3 regions of the Algoriphagus aquatilis genome follow, and region 2 is predicted to be linked to each of the others. Evidence: riboswitches for the same ligand, from Rfam matches in the RefSeq annotation. Region 2 holds a riboswitch; each other region holds the start of a gene.
What was found. Region 2 has a riboswitch for S-adenosylmethionine ahead of ACFPIK_RS08860 (hypothetical protein). Riboswitches for the same ligand answer to the same signal wherever they lie in the genome.
Positions count from the first base shown of each region.

Region 1: it holds a riboswitch for S-adenosylmethionine, as region 2 does, so the genes downstream of both, ACFPIK_RS02195 (homocysteine S-methyltransferase family protein) here and ACFPIK_RS08860 (hypothetical protein) in region 2, are expected to answer to the same signal.
Region 3: it holds a riboswitch for S-adenosylmethionine, as region 2 does, so the genes downstream of both, ACFPIK_RS10130 (trans-sulfuration enzyme family protein) here and ACFPIK_RS08860 (hypothetical protein) in region 2, are expected to answer to the same signal.

Region 1 covers NZ_JBHSKS010000001.1:522,921-526,636, reverse strand. Annotated here, with positions in the region: gene metH (methionine synthase) at 1-1,286, opposite strand, end outside; gene ACFPIK_RS02195 (homocysteine S-methyltransferase family protein) at 1,279-2,334, opposite strand; SAM riboswitch class I at 2,404-2,503, opposite strand; gene ACFPIK_RS02190 (hypothetical protein) at 2,603-3,716, opposite strand, start outside.
Region 2 covers NZ_JBHSKS010000005.1:142,496-150,112, forward strand. Annotated here, with positions in the region: gene ACFPIK_RS08835 (hypothetical protein) at 1-139, shown strand, start outside; gene ACFPIK_RS08840 (helix-turn-helix domain-containing protein) at 199-483, shown strand; gene ACFPIK_RS08845 (AAA family ATPase) at 489-1,574, shown strand; gene ACFPIK_RS08850 (BT4734/BF3469 family protein) at 1,656-2,525, shown strand; gene ACFPIK_RS08855 (tetratricopeptide repeat protein) at 3,011-4,996, opposite strand; SAM-I-IV-variant riboswitch at 5,300-5,396, shown strand; gene ACFPIK_RS08860 (hypothetical protein) at 5,450-6,106, shown strand; SAM-I-IV-variant riboswitch at 6,139-6,234, shown strand; gene ACFPIK_RS08865 (hypothetical protein) at 6,408-6,965, shown strand; gene ACFPIK_RS08870 (hypothetical protein) at 7,006-7,383, shown strand; gene ACFPIK_RS08875 (hypothetical protein) at 7,385-7,591, shown strand.
Region 3 covers NZ_JBHSKS010000006.1:213,876-217,591, reverse strand. Annotated here, with positions in the region: gene ACFPIK_RS10140 (50S ribosomal protein L25/general stress protein Ctc) at 1-404, shown strand, start outside; gene pth (aminoacyl-tRNA hydrolase) at 531-1,091, shown strand; SAM riboswitch class I at 1,153-1,256, shown strand; gene ACFPIK_RS10130 (trans-sulfuration enzyme family protein) at 1,359-2,525, shown strand; gene ACFPIK_RS10125 (CBS domain-containing protein) at 2,569-3,027, opposite strand; gene ACFPIK_RS10120 (FG-GAP repeat domain-containing protein) at 3,145-3,716, opposite strand, start outside.

The DNA.
Region 1 (3,716 bases), on a different contig from region 2:
TTTCCGATGTCATGGACGTCACCTTTCACGGTGGCAAGCAGGATTTTCTTCAAAGAAGATGCCTCTTGTCCTTCTTCCGGTAAAGGCATGAAGGGCTCGAGATAGGCTACTGCCTTTTTCATCACCCGTGCCGATTTTACTACTTGAGGAAGGAACATTTTCCCTTCTCCAAAAAGATCACCTACCACATTCATCCCGTCCATCAGAGGGCCTTCGATCACCTTCAGCGGATTAACTAATTCAAGCCTTGCCGCTTCAGTATCTTCAATGATAAAATCCAAAATTCCCTTCACCAAGGCATGCTCGATACGCTTTGATACAGGCTGAGATCTCCAAGCTTCATTTACCACCTCTTTTTTATCGGCAGCTTTTACAGTTTCTGCGAAATCCAACAATCGCTCGGTCGCATCTTCCCTACGATCAAAAAGCACGTCTTCGACACGCTCCAAAAGATCCTTTTGGATATCCGCATAGACTTCCAACATAGTTGGATTGACGATACCCATGTCCATCCCATGATGAATCGCATGATAAAGAAAAGCAGCATGCATGGCTTCCCTTACTCGGTCATTTCCACGGAAGGAGAAGGATACGTTACTTACCCCACCACTGACTTTAGCTCCCGGGAGGTTTTCCTTAATCCATTTGGTAGCAAGGAAAAAGTCAAGCGCATTTCTGCGATGCTCTTCCATACCCGTAGCTACAGGGAAAATATTCGGATCAAAAATGATGTCCTGAGGATTGAATTTGATCCGATCGACCAAGATGCGGTAGCTGCGCTCGCAGATTTCTTTTCTTCGCTCGTAAGTATCAGCTTGACCCTTTTCGTCAAAAGCCATCACGACCACGGCAGCCCCAAACTTCTTGATCGTTTTCGCCTGCTGTATAAATTCTTCTTCCCCATTTTTCAGGGAGATAGAATTCACAATCCCTTTTCCCTGAACACACTTCAAACCTGCCAAGATGATGCTCCACTTGGAGCTATCGATCATGATGGGAATACGACTGATCTCTGGTTCGGAAGCAATCAAATTAAGGAATCTGACCATCGCAAACTCACCGTCCAGCATCCCCTCATCCATGCAGACATCGAGCACCTGAGCACCGCCTCTCACCTGATCCAAGGCAATTTCCAGCGCTTCATCATAGTTTCCGCTGAGGATAAGTCTGGCAAATTTCTTCGAACCGGTGATATTGGTTCGCTCGCCGATGTTGACAAAATTGATTGTCGGGGTGAAAACCAAAGGCTCCAAGCCTGAGAGTTTCAAATAGTCCTGCTTAGGCATTGCTTCCCTCCTCTTCTAGTTCTTCTTCAATTTTTCGTGGCTGAAATTCCGCCGCCATTTTTGCCAAGGCTTTAATATGCTCAGGGGTTGTACCACAGCATCCGCCTAGAATATTTAGCATGCCTTCCCTCAAAAAGTCTCGCACCTGGTCCGCCATCTCATTTGCCCCCTGATCGTAAGCACCAAACTCATTGGGAAGTCCCGCATTGGGATAGGCCGACACATAGAATGGTGCTTTTTGAGAAAGAACCTTTAAGTAAGGTCTGAGCTCTTTTGCTCCCAAAGCACAATTCAAGCCCACTGAGAGCAAAGGAACGTGAGAAACGGAAATCAAAAATGCTTCAGTAGTCTGACCGGAGAGCGTTCTACCCGAAGCATCGGTAATAGTGCCCGAGATCATGATCGGCACTCCGCCTTCTTTGGGATCTAAGGGAATTCCTCTTTCTTCATATACTTCCTGCACTGCATACAATGCAGCTTTGGCATTCAGCGTATCGAAGATGGTCTCAATTAAGATGATATCTGACCCCCCATCCAACAAGCCTCTCACTTGCTCAGCATAGGCCTCTGCCAATTGGTCAAAAGTAATCGCTCGATAACCGGGATCATTGACATCCGGGGAAATCGAGGCAGTACGATTGGTCGGGCCCACTGCGCCTGCTACAAAACGTGGTTTGGAGGGATCGTTTGCTGTAAACTCATCAGCTACCTCTCTTGCCAATTTGGCTGACTGAAAATTGATCTGATAAGCCAAATGAGACAATCCATAATCTTCCTGAGCAATGGTGGTTCCTGAAAAAGTATTGGTTTCGATGATGTCAGCCCCTGCCTCCAAATATTCCTTATGGATAGCCTTAATGATGTCAGGCCTACTCAAAGACAGTAAATCGTTGTTTCCTTTTAGCGATTTGGGATGATCCTTCAACTCAGATGTTCTGAAATCTTCCTCAGAGAGTTTGTAACGCTGAATCATGGTGCCCATGGCCCCATCTAGGATCAAAATTCGGTTTTGAATGGATTGAAGGAGGGATTCCGTTCGGTTTTGCATCTTGTAATAAGTCAATTCAAAAAGGCAATCGAGCAAAACACGGAGAAAATAACTAACTATTCTTTCTTCCGCTCATCTATTTCCGGCATTTCCGGAACGGGAGTTAGCACCTTGTAGACAGGTTGCTAAGACGTCGCAGGGCCCTTCCCTCGGTCTTTCTCGATAAGCCGAAGCAAAAGTAATATCTAATCTTCAATAAACAGGAGATTTAGGGGACAAAATGAAAATTCTTGACTGGTTTTTTTGAAAAAACAAAAGCTTTTCAGCCTTATGGCCTTAAGCCTATTCCAAAGGTTAAAAAGGGCGCGGACATGTAATCAGTCATCGGTAATCCCCCCAATTTATACCCAGGAAATCCTGCCTCATACCCTCCCGAAGCCGTGATCACCAAATCAAAAAACTTTCTTTCCGTCATAGGTATGCCATATTCAAAAAGAATTTCGGGTTTAGCCATCAGTCCTGCAGTTTTAAGATACCCATCAAAATACCGTTGTTCGACTAGCTCAGGGAAATCGGGTTTTTCATTTGCTGAAAGCGTATATCTGAGATTACCAAATCCCAATCCAGCCATAGCACCGATTGCAAAGTTTTTATACTGAAAGAATTTATAACCCCCGTTACCATAAACTCGAAGACTGTTTAAGCTGTGGGTTTGAGAATTGCTGGCCCGACCATCCATCGCAAGATTGAAGACATCCACACCATAGAGCATTCCATCCGTTTCGCCAAGTATCCGCAATCCCCAGTTACTAGGTTTTCCTTGTAGCGGCTGATAACCATTTTCTTCCAATACAGCATTGAATTTATCCGGTGAAGAAAAATGAATACCCCTGATCAAAGAAATTCCGATTGTAGCGTCTTTATAGAAAAAATTGCGATCGGGCAATGAAATTCCAGCTCCTACTCTCACAAAAGCACCCGCTTGAGCATTGTCAAATGCCAGACCATTCATGGACCAACTTCCCTCAAAGGGACTGAAGGAATACCCAACTTTGGCTAGGATTTCCAATGATTCTTTCCGACCGGGCAGATCAAAATCATAGCTAGCTTGAAAACCAATTTCTGTCAAAAAATCCCCAAATCCGTTTGTTCCCTTCTGGATGTCATTTTTTCGGAGAATAAAACCTCTTTGCGGACTTTGTAAAAAAGAATTGAGATCAGATTCTTGTTCAGAAGGCAGCATCTGAAAATTCATATAACCCATTCCTAGGGACATGTAATGAATCAACTGGAATTTTCCTTCTTCTGTCAATGAATAGCCCACATTCAACAAAGCTCTGGAGGTCCGATACTTGATATCAAACTGGTCAAATTCACTGGTTTTGCTTTGATGCTGAGTCAGTTCAAAGCCAACCACAAAATCATTAACTCGAGTCTGATAA
Region 2 (7,617 bases):
GAAGTTCTCTGAAAAACAGATCGAAAAAATCGCTCAAGACGATTTTAACTTGAAAATTTCTACGGGTGCAGTTAAGAAGGCGAAATCAGAATTCGGAGAAATTACTTTCAAAGATTATACACTTTATACCAAAGTCTAATATCAGCGATCAGTAACTTTTTGGCTTTATACTTTTGAATCGTATCAAATTCAAAAGAAATGAACAAATTAATTTTAACTAGTCAAGAAGAACTAATTGAGATTATCCAGAAAACAGTTGAAGAGGCTGTAAAGAATAGCTCTCCAGTTGTTTTAAAATCTGGCCAAGGCGAAACTCTTCTTTCCAGAAAAGAAACTGCCGACAAACTGAAAATTTCTCTAGTCACATTAAATGATTGGACAAAGCGGGGAATGATCCAATCCTACATCATAGGTGGTCGTGTCCTCTATAAAGAGAGCGAAATCGAAAAATCATTACACCAAGTCAGAACCGTTAAATATTGATCACGATGACCCCAGAAAAACATTGGGATTCAGTCGGTTCATGTCCAACTAACTCCCCAGCCGCTAAAGGTATCCAATCAATAACAGATCCTGAAAGTACACAAATTCAGGTTAAAATCCCAGAAAACTCAAGCCTTAACAATCAAACTATATCAACAAATAATTCTTCGATTTCAAGGTTTAAAACCGCTCGGGAATTGTTTGAAAATGACATAATAGAACTCCCATGCTTGATTCATCCAATTATCCAAAAAATAGGACTAATTGCTCTGGCAGGATCTTCTGATACTGGAAAAAGTACTTTGCTCAGACAACTTGCTCTGGATGTAATTTCCGGAAATAGGCAATTTATAGGTTTTGACATCTCGGCAATTCACCATAGAGTGATTATAGTATCTACTGAAGACGATGAGCTTAGTATATCATCCTTGATCAAAAAACAAGCGGTTGGGATTCCTCCAGAAAAAATGGAGAATCTAGTTTTTCTCTTTGATGATGAAAACCTACTTGAAAATTTGAAAAAGGAAATCTCTACATACCCCGTTGATATGGTCATCATAGACTGCTTTTCCGATGCATTTGGTCAAGAACTGAAGGACACTCATAGAATTCGAAACTACTTGAATGATTTTCAAAGACTAGCCAATAAACATCAATGCCTATTTGTCTACCTACATCATACAGGAAAGCGGACAGAAGATCTGGAACCAAGTAAAAACAACCTTCTAAGTGGACAAGGTTTTGAAGCAAAAATGCGACTTGTCATAGAATTGAGAAAAGATCGGGCAAATCCAAATCTAAGACATTTCTGCATAGTCAAAGGAAATTATCTGCCTAATCATTTAAAGTCTGAAAGCATAGAGCTTGAATTTGATCAATCTTCATTTCGGTTCAAACCCACTGGTACAAGAATCCCATTTTCGGATTTAGTGAAAAAAGGCAATGAAGAGGATTTAAAAGCAAAATTCCTTATAGCAAAAAAACTAAGGGTCGAAGGAAAATCTCAAGAAGAAATAGCCCCCATAATCGGATATTTAGGGAAAGGGTCCGTATCAAAGTTATTAAAGAAAGGAAGAGAAAGTGGCTGGTAGGTTTCCATTGGAAACCCAGGAAACTTGATTGAAACCTAGGTTTCCAAGTTTCCCTGCCTTAGGATAAAGAAACTGGAAACCATGAATAAATCTGTTTTAGACGTTGAGGTGAGTTGCTTTGCCAACTATTGGGAAACAAAAAATGCACGACCTGTGAATTTGATTACCTGGTTAACCTCTGAAAAATTCAGAGCAAAAGTTGAAGAAATCCGCAACACAGAATGCAAATCAAAGCGGGATGAGTTAAAAGGAACTCTTCCCGCAATTACTCCAAGCGGAAAATTTTCAAAACGCTGCGAATCTGGTTTAATCAAACACTCTGGTTTTATTCAGATCGATTTGGATAGACAGGATAACCTCCACATTATTAATTGGTATGATTTGAAAATAGAATTGATGAAACTGCCCGAAATAGCCTATCTAGGAAAATCAGTTTCAGGTACCGGGTATTGGGGACTGATTCCAATTCCAGCTGACCCTGAAGGGCACAAATTCTATTTTGACGCACTAGAAGAAATCTTCTTTAGAAATTGGGGGATAAAACTGGATAAGAAACCCAAAAATATTGCATCACTCAGGGGGTATTCTTATGACAATGAAGCCCATTTTAACCATCAGGCTAAAACCTTTCTAAAGAAGAAACCTCGTATAAAAATCCCTCCACCAATCTTCAAAATAAAAAGAAATAACGGATCAGGTTTGGAGGATTGGGTAATCAATAAACTTGAATCCTCCCAACCCGGAGAATTTCACTCCCAAAGACTAAAAGTTGGTAGAATAGCGGGAGGACTTGTTGCAGCAGGAAGGCTTGACGCAAGAATTCTTGACAAATTAATTGAAAACTACTTGAACAACTTCAGCACCATAGATGACGAGAGTGTTCAAAAGAAAGAAATCAAAGCTTTGAGAGATGGATTTGAAAATGGATCAAGATCACCCATATACAATTGAAAAATCGAAGTGCATATATTTATGACCTAACCCCTCCACCAAATCACTAAATCTATATTATATCAATTATGAAAATAAATCTCCAGCACATTGAAGCAGGTATCCGATATTTCTTAACCGAATGCAATGAAGAATTGACACCAGGAGAGAAATTCGTTTTTATACTTACTTCAAGGTTGCTGGAGCAACACCAAGTGGTATCAAAGCAAGAGGTATGCAATAACAATCAAGCAAAGCCAGCCACTACTTATGGCTTTTTAAAGTCGTTGGAGAACAAAGGGTACCTTCAGTCTAACCGGTCCAATCAGTTCTACTCAAAGTCTTTTGTTTCTTTTACTGAGAAGGGACTGTCCTTGAAGTCGAGTTTGGTTAGATACATCATTAAAGCGCCACATTGATCTTCCCTCTGGCTTCACTTGTTTTGGATAGAAAATACTACTATGGATTTTCTTGGCTGATTCTTCTATCCGGGTATTTGAAAAAATCTATTTGCCCAAATTGAAAATAGATTTAGCCAACTCGTATTCCTTTTCGAATGGCATTTGCAGCTCGGAAAGCATCTCGGGTACAGCGATAGCCCAACTCACATAGTAATAGGCAAGCAGATTATAACCTGAGAATTTCTTGTTGGGTATTTTGTTCAAGCGATAACCCTGCTTTTTTGGATCTATTCCTGTTTGGGCGAGAAGTGCTATTTCAAAAGCAATTTCCTTTACCTTGACTTTACTCAGATCATTGAAATACTCCAAGGCATTCAGCATATGGTAGCTCACAGCCAAATTCAAATCCTTATTTGAATGTGCTGCTTTAAAAGCATTCATTTCTTTTTCCTCTTGAGCAGAATAGTCTGCTAGAGAGCCTGGATCATTTTCTATGGAAGAGATTAAGTCTTCAGGATTTATGGATGCAGCGGATTTTTTAGGTGTTACGGTTTCTTCTACCAATTCAAACATGGATGCTAAGCCTAAGTCTTCACCCCAATGTTGAACTAACTCATATTCTTCACCTGCTTGCCTGTCTTGTCGGTATTCCAAAAACTCCTCCCAAAATGAATTGACCAACTCCTTTTCCTTGAAGGAAACTTTATACTTTTCCTCCAACCTCGTCCCCATTAGGTCATCGGTATGCTTAGCCCCAAGGACATTGTAAACCTTCGATTGGGAAACGATTTCACTCGGAATAAGATCCACTGCCTTAGGATTGGAAACCGCTTCATAAGCTTCAATTCCCATTTTGTACAAAGACAAGAACTGTTGTGGCCGTAAGGTTGGGAATCTATGGAAAATGAGATCCTCGATAAACAAATCTATCGGAGCATTGAATACCTGCTGAAGTATCCCATGAAACAGCTGCTCAAACAGCTTACTGATAGTTTCCCCAGAATATCCCTTCTTGATCAAACCATTGATCTCCTTCGTGTATTCCTTCTTGAATTCCGCAAGCTTTCCATTTTTGGAGGTAAAAAGCTTGTTCTCATTGATTTGACGGGCTTCGTGATAAAATAGAATATGAATCAATTCATGAAGGATCAAATGGTCTACAGCTGAAGACTTCTTGTACTTGATCAGGTGGTAATCCCGCTTGTGGTTTTCGGCAATTTCAACTTTGGCAACCGTTGGAATGGTCTCATCCTCTTCCATGCGGATTTCTTTTCCCGTCTTCTCCTCCAATTCCTGAATAAAGTCAATCAGTTCTTCTTTACCTGAATTCGAATCCGAGATTTTCTTAGCGGCTTCCAAGGCTGTTCTTAAGGCGTTTTGATAGACCGGATTATTTCCCGACTCCGAACATTTGAGCGTTTGAAACGAATAGTCAAATGCCTTTTGATTATCACCTTTCATTTCAGCAACGATTCCAAGCGCATAGGTAATATTAGGATAGTTGGGCTTGATTTGATATGCTTTCAATAAATACTTCTCCCCCAAATCTATCTTCCCCGTCTGAAGCAATGCTCCACCGATATTATTTAATGCAATGTAATTGGTTGGATCTGCATGGATCACCTGGTCAAAGAAGGTCATCGCAGTGTCCGTATCGTTTTTATAACGTGAATAGATGTTGCCCATTAGGATCAATGCCCAATGATTTTTAGGGTCGCATCTCAAAGCCTCGATCAGAATATCGATAGCTTGTTCATGGTCTCCTTCCTCTTCATAGACTTGTGCAAGGGTTCGGTGGTACTCACTCATCAATGGAAACTCCTCAATCAGTGATACCAAAATCGGTTTGGCTTCGGCGAATTTCCCCTTATTGCAAAGATCAGTAGCACGATTGTACTTATTGGAGTTACCTAACAAAAGATCAGAGGGGACTTCAATAACCACTTCAGAATCGGTCAGCTCTACCTTTGGTGAATATTCACCCAACGTCAAGTACTTCCGGAATGCGTGAATCAGCTGTTCATCATTAGTGATGTCAATCGCGGGAAAAAGTTGGGATAAAAACTGATTTCTGGGGTAAGTGATTCTCATAGGGTAAAGGTAGACACTAATCCCGTTTTCGTAAAATTAGAGCCCCCCTCGATTTGATGCTTTGCAAATCGAAGTTCTCTTCATGACCCATTGAGACTTGATAGTGGGAGAAAAATAAGATTCAAATTTATGAAAGAGAATTATTCTGCTTTTTAATACTCTTAATTAGCTGAAGTCAAGATAAAATCCGGATTAAATTCATGCATTGCTTTAGTAGTTAAATCAAATTTTAACCGTCCTTCTTCTTTATTGGTCAATCATCATCATTTCAGTTTGCTTTAACATGCCATAAATTCATGTTTGCATCATCATCAAGAACCAGTACAGCTGGTACCAACCGAGTCAAACACCACGGTGGTAAAACGATGAGGGTCATTGCAGACCAAAAATGTTTACCTGCAAATCCCCCCAACATCTTGATGGTAACTAGTCCTAACCAAAAACTATGTTATCATGAAATCAACCAATTTCATTCAGGATTTTGTTAAATCCTCTTCGATTCTTGGGAGAATGAATCCCAAAATCCTGCCTAAATCCTCAACTAGTTCGAAAAAGGTTGAGCTTACAATCTTGGCTTACTTTGAATCGAGAGGAAATGTTCCTGATAAAGTAAAGCTGGCAAAAACCTTAAATTTTATCATCTACCAAATAAAAAACGGTCCTGGAGATTCTTTTGGGCTAGACTATGACTTTCTTGGATTGGAGCTTTATAAGCGATGCAAGGATAAAGAATCAGTCAGAATTGCAATCCGTCTATTTCATAGGGTAAGCATTCTTTCCATTAAACCCACTCAAATAGATTTGGCGCTTGGCATTCCCATTCAGCGAATAAAGGGCTTTTCAAAATCAAGCAAAGTTTCAAAACCCTCAAATACGAAAATTGAGAAATCACGAACAAAGGGCCAGGAAACGATTCAAAACCAATTACCTGGGAAATTTAACTATCCATATCTCAAAAATTATAAGCCATTAGAATCTGAGCTATCGGATGATTTAAAAAGGAAACTTCAAGAATGGCCATCAGCAAATTCTCCCAAGGTTTTTGCCCGAATTAAAGCATTCGACAATTCCCATCATGAATGGGATGAAGACCCAATCCATAGAAAATAAATTAATTAGGGAGTAAAAGACTTCCAGAATATCACATCCATCAAGAACCAGGACACCTGGTACCAACCGAGTCAAACGCCACGGTGGTAAAACGATGGGGGCAGTGCAAGCCAAAACAGTTGAAAAACCTCCCCTGCATACCCTCTTACTTTTTCTTGATAGACCGGATAAAATCTGGAATTCTGAATTGATCCTCTTCAATCCAGTGCTTCCCTGTTTAAAATCCCTTGTGGAAATAAATCTCAAACTATTCTCTATCAATACTTTAAAACCAATTACTCACAATTAAAACTTCAAAAAAATGAAAAAAGCAATCTCTTTAATCGTCCTCTTTACCTTGGTTTTCCAAGCCAATGTCTACTCCCAGAAAAAATCAAAGAGCGGAAAAATCGATGTAGTCGTTTTGGATGAATTTGTACCAAGCTCATCGATTACCATCTTGGCAGATAATGACCCGCTGATGATCCGCTCAGAAATTGAAAGCGAGCTGATGTTTTCTGAAATAAACCTAAAAGTAATCTCTCCAACAGCAGCGGAAAGAACGATTTCAGCCGAGAGTAAATCATCTGCCAGCATCAATTCCACAGGTCAGAATTTGGAGGTGAAAAGTGATCAAAAAGTCACCGTGGACACCCAGGAAAGTATCACCTTGCCCACGGTATATGCGCTGACTTTTGAATATTCTTATAACCCCGCCACCGGTGGCCTGATGAATTTTTCAGGTGAAATCATAGATCTGAGGGATGGTGCCATTGTCGTGAAGTTCCGGCGGCAAGGAAGCTCAGGATTTGGATATGGCGTGAGCAAAAAGAACATCATCTCCGAATTGGTCAGTGCAATAATTGAGTTGTCAAACTAACTTAACATTGAATCAAAATTCATTTAAAACCAATCCCACTATGTCTACATCAAGTAAAAAAGAACTAACCCTCACTTTAAGAGATCAGAGTACGCTCTCCTTTTCTTGCAGCCATTTGGTAACCGATGCTGCCAGCTTACGAATCGTGGAAATTCTTCCTACAGACAGTGAGGCGCTTTTGATTTCCTTTTCTCATTCCCTGTTGAATACCCAATTGGATCTTTCCGGAGCTTCACCTTATGTAGCGCTGCAGTTTGACGAAAACGGTCTTTACCAAGGAGCCAGTTTAAGTTTGGGAAGATCAGCCGGCACCTTCGGTATCATCACTCAGGCAAAGCAGATTTTGATTTTACCCTTTAACGCTGCGTTTCCAATTGAACATATCGTTCAGTTTCAGCTACACCAAACCAACGGATAAGATGGCCTTAATCCGGGGCAAAATGGTCTTCGAAGTGACGTTCGAAGACCTGCCCGTACCTCTCAGTCATTACACTTCAAGGATTATCCAGCGTATCTGTGCCGAGCAGATTTTCTATACTAGACCCTGGGCAGACAAAGAAGATATCAAGCACCGGCGACCCAACATCCAAATCAAAGTCATTCAACCTAACTCTATAAAAAAATGAATCAATCAGAAGACCCAAGCATCAAA
Region 3 (3,716 bases), on a different contig from region 2:
CAGATGTTCACTTGGTTGAGTTGAACATCGAAGGCAGAATCATCAAAGCCGTATTGAAGGAAGCACAATTCCACCCAGTAAGTGAAACCTTGCTTCACGCAGATTTCATGGCTTACACGGAAGACAAAGCAATCAAATTCGAAATTCCTGTGAAAATCGAAGGTAGCTCTCCAGGTATGGCAAAAGGTGGTAAAATGGAATTTAAGACCAGAAGATTGAAAGTAAAAGGTTTGGCTAAAAACCTTCCTGACTTCATCGTGGCTGATATTTCCAACCTTGATCTTGGAAAATCTTTCAAGGTAGGTGAATTGAAGGCTGAAGGATATGAAATCCTTACTTCTCCAAATGTGTCTATCGTGACTATTGGTATTCCAAGAGCGCTCAGAGGCAAGAAAGGAGAATAATCCTGACTCCGAAATCAACAAATCCTGCCCAGCAATGAGCAGGATTTTTTGTTTAACACTAGATCGAATCCAGACCTGTCAGGTTTTTGAAACCTGACAGGTCTAATCAACCCTTATAGCTTCAGCATGAAATACCTTATTGTAGGATTGGGAAATATAGGTCCGGAGTACGAACTCACCCGCCACAACATCGGCTTTTTGACACTAGACCGCTTGGCTGATAAGGAAGGTGTGACCTGGAAAAGCGAGCGCTTGGCTTTTAAATCCGAAATCAAACATAAAGGCCGATCCCTGCATTTGATCAAGCCAACCACCTACATGAACCTGAGCGGAAAGGCTGTCAACTACTGGATGAAGGAACTCGCTATCCCAAAAGAAAACTTACTTGTCTTGGTGGATGACATGGCCATTCCTTTTGCCAAGCTTCGAATGAGGGCCAAAGGAAGTGCTGCGGGGCACAACGGATTAAAGAATATCGAAGAACTGTGCGGTGGACAAGACTACCCCAGACTTCGGATGGGAATTGGTGACAATTTCCCAAAAGGACGGCAAGTAGAATATGTTTTGGGGAGATTCACTCAGCAGGAATTTGACGAACTGCCTTCCATGATGGATAAAGCCATAGACATGGTTTATGGCTTTTGCACAGCGGGAATCGCACAAACCATGACACAATACAACGACTGAAATGAAGGGAGATTTGGATTTGACCAATTCTCCCTCTTTCTTTGTGACACTTCAGGCAACTGATTTATAAAGAAGAGGCGAGAGACTAGGCTCGATGACCCTCTGGCAACCATCCCTGCCAAGGAGAAAGGTGCCAAGTCCTACCCAAAGCGGGAACTATAAATTGGCGAGATTCAACTCTACCCCACTTTCTGGTTCGGTTTTCTTCTTTGGGGAAATTCTTTTTCAGTTTCCAAGTACCCAATAGCATTCAAACCGACCAAACCCATGTCTCATTTCGAAACCGATGCCATCCGCATCCAGCGCCGATCCGATCTCAAAGAACACTCCTCACCCATTTTCATCACTTCCAGCTTTACCTTTGAATCCGCCGAGGAAGCACGGGCGATGTTTGCAGACGAGATTCAAGGCAATATCTACTCCCGCTATTCCAATCCAAATTCTTCCGATTTGATCGAAAAGGTCTGCCGCGCGGAAGGTACCGAAGACGGAATCGCGACAGCTTCAGGAATGGCTGCCATGTTTGGAAGCATTGCTTCACTCCTACAGCAAGGAGATCACATTTTGGCTTCCCGATCACTTTTTGGATCGACTCATCAATTGCTAACCCGAGTATTTCCAAAGTGGGGTATTACTTCTACTTATGGAGACATTTCGGATTGCCAAAATTGGGACAAGCTGGTGCAGCCTAACACCAAAATGCTATTTTTGGAAACCCCTTCCAATCCGGGCCTGGAAATTATCGATTTGGAATGGGCAGGAAAGTTTGCGGCGGCACACAACCTGATCCTCGTGGTAGACAATTGCTTTGCCACGCCTTACCTGCAGCAACCTGCTAAATGGGGGGCACACATCGTCACCCACAGTGCCACCAAGTATATCGATGGACAAGGCAGAGTTTTGGGCGGCCTGATTTTGGGGAAAAAAGATCTGATCAAAGAGGTGCAGTTTTTCACCCGCCATACTGGACCATCGATCTCACCATTTAATGCCTGGATTTTATCCAAGAGCATGGAAACGCTAGCGGTAAGGATGGACAGACACTGCGAAAATGCCCTAAAAATCGCCCAATATTTTGAAGGAAATCCTGAACTAGATGCAGTTCGCTATCCATTTCTCAAGTCTCATCCACAGCACGACCTGGCTTTGAAACAAATGAAAGCTGGAGGCGGGATAATTACCCTAACACTGAAAGGTGGTTTGGCCCGCGCACAGCGCTTCATCGATCAGCTACAAATGATTTCCATCACTCCAAATTTAGGAGACAGCCGCAGCATCATTACGCATCCTGCATCGACTACTCATAGCAAACTTTCTCCTGAAGAACGTGCACAAGTGGGAATCAGCGACGGACTGGTACGGCTTTCTGTAGGATTGGAGCATTACGAAGACATCTTAAAGGATGTCGAAAGAGCCATCGAAAAATCAAAATAAGCTCGAACCAAAAACGCCCCGAAATTTCGGGGCGTTTTTGGTTTTACCAGGTGGTATGTTTGAGAGAGGGAAAGGCCCGAATTACATCACTGAGACTGATCTGCCCGACCAGTTGCCCATTTTTCAATACAGGAAATCTTCGGATCTGATACTCCAAAAACTTTTGAGCAGCATCAAAAAGTGTCATATCCGGAGACAACGTCATCACATCCCGAGTCATTAACTCATGCACTTTAGCGGGAAAACGGACGGTATTGGTATATTTTCCTTTGATAATCTCCCTAAGGCAATCCACCTCAGAGATAATCCCAATCAATGCTCCACCTTCGTCCACGACAGGTGCACCGGAAATTTTCCGCTTGGTCAAGGCTTCCATCACCTGATCGATCGTATCATCAGGCCCAAAAGTCACCAACTTCGATGTCATGTGGTCTCTCACCAAAATAGGCTGAGCCGGGGTCTTAGGCTCCACCACTTTTACCCCTTGAAAACTTTTTACCATAGTTTTTCCCCTTAGAGATAAAAGAAGCTACTGATTTTCAATGAAAAATGAAAAAATAGAGCCAAATATTCCGAATATTAAATTATTAATTTGGATGAAATAGATAATTACAGAATTTTATTTCAATTGATTCCTCAAAACTACAAAGGGTCTCCATTGTTTGGTAGGTGCCTGATAGAGCTGGTCGAAAGCAAATGTCCCCACAATCAAATCCTCATCTCCATCCTTGTCCAGGTCCCCCTTGGTTAACGTCAGCCAATGATCTTCCAATTGCTCTTTCAAGACAAAAGGGAGGAAGGAATCAGGCTTTTCCTGTTTGAAATAAATCAAGTTTTGATGAGGTTTTTGATTTCGATCGGGAAAAAAAGCAATGGCCACCACATCCATTTTCCCATCCTGGTCAAAATCTCCCACTTCCAATCCAGTCGCTCCATGCATGGGATAAAACCATTTTTCCTCAAATTCACCTGAGTTATCGCGTTCAAAAATTCGGACACCATGGTAATTTTTCAGGATTTGACTCTGATCCGCATTGTCACCATTGACCAATATGAGTTCAGCTTTCCCGTCGCCATTCATGTCTTCAAATCTAAAATCGCTTGATCCAAAGGCAGGCTGAAAACTGACTAATTGCTTTTCCTTAAACTTCCCACCGCCCGTATTTTCAAACAAAACCAATCCCTCTTTTG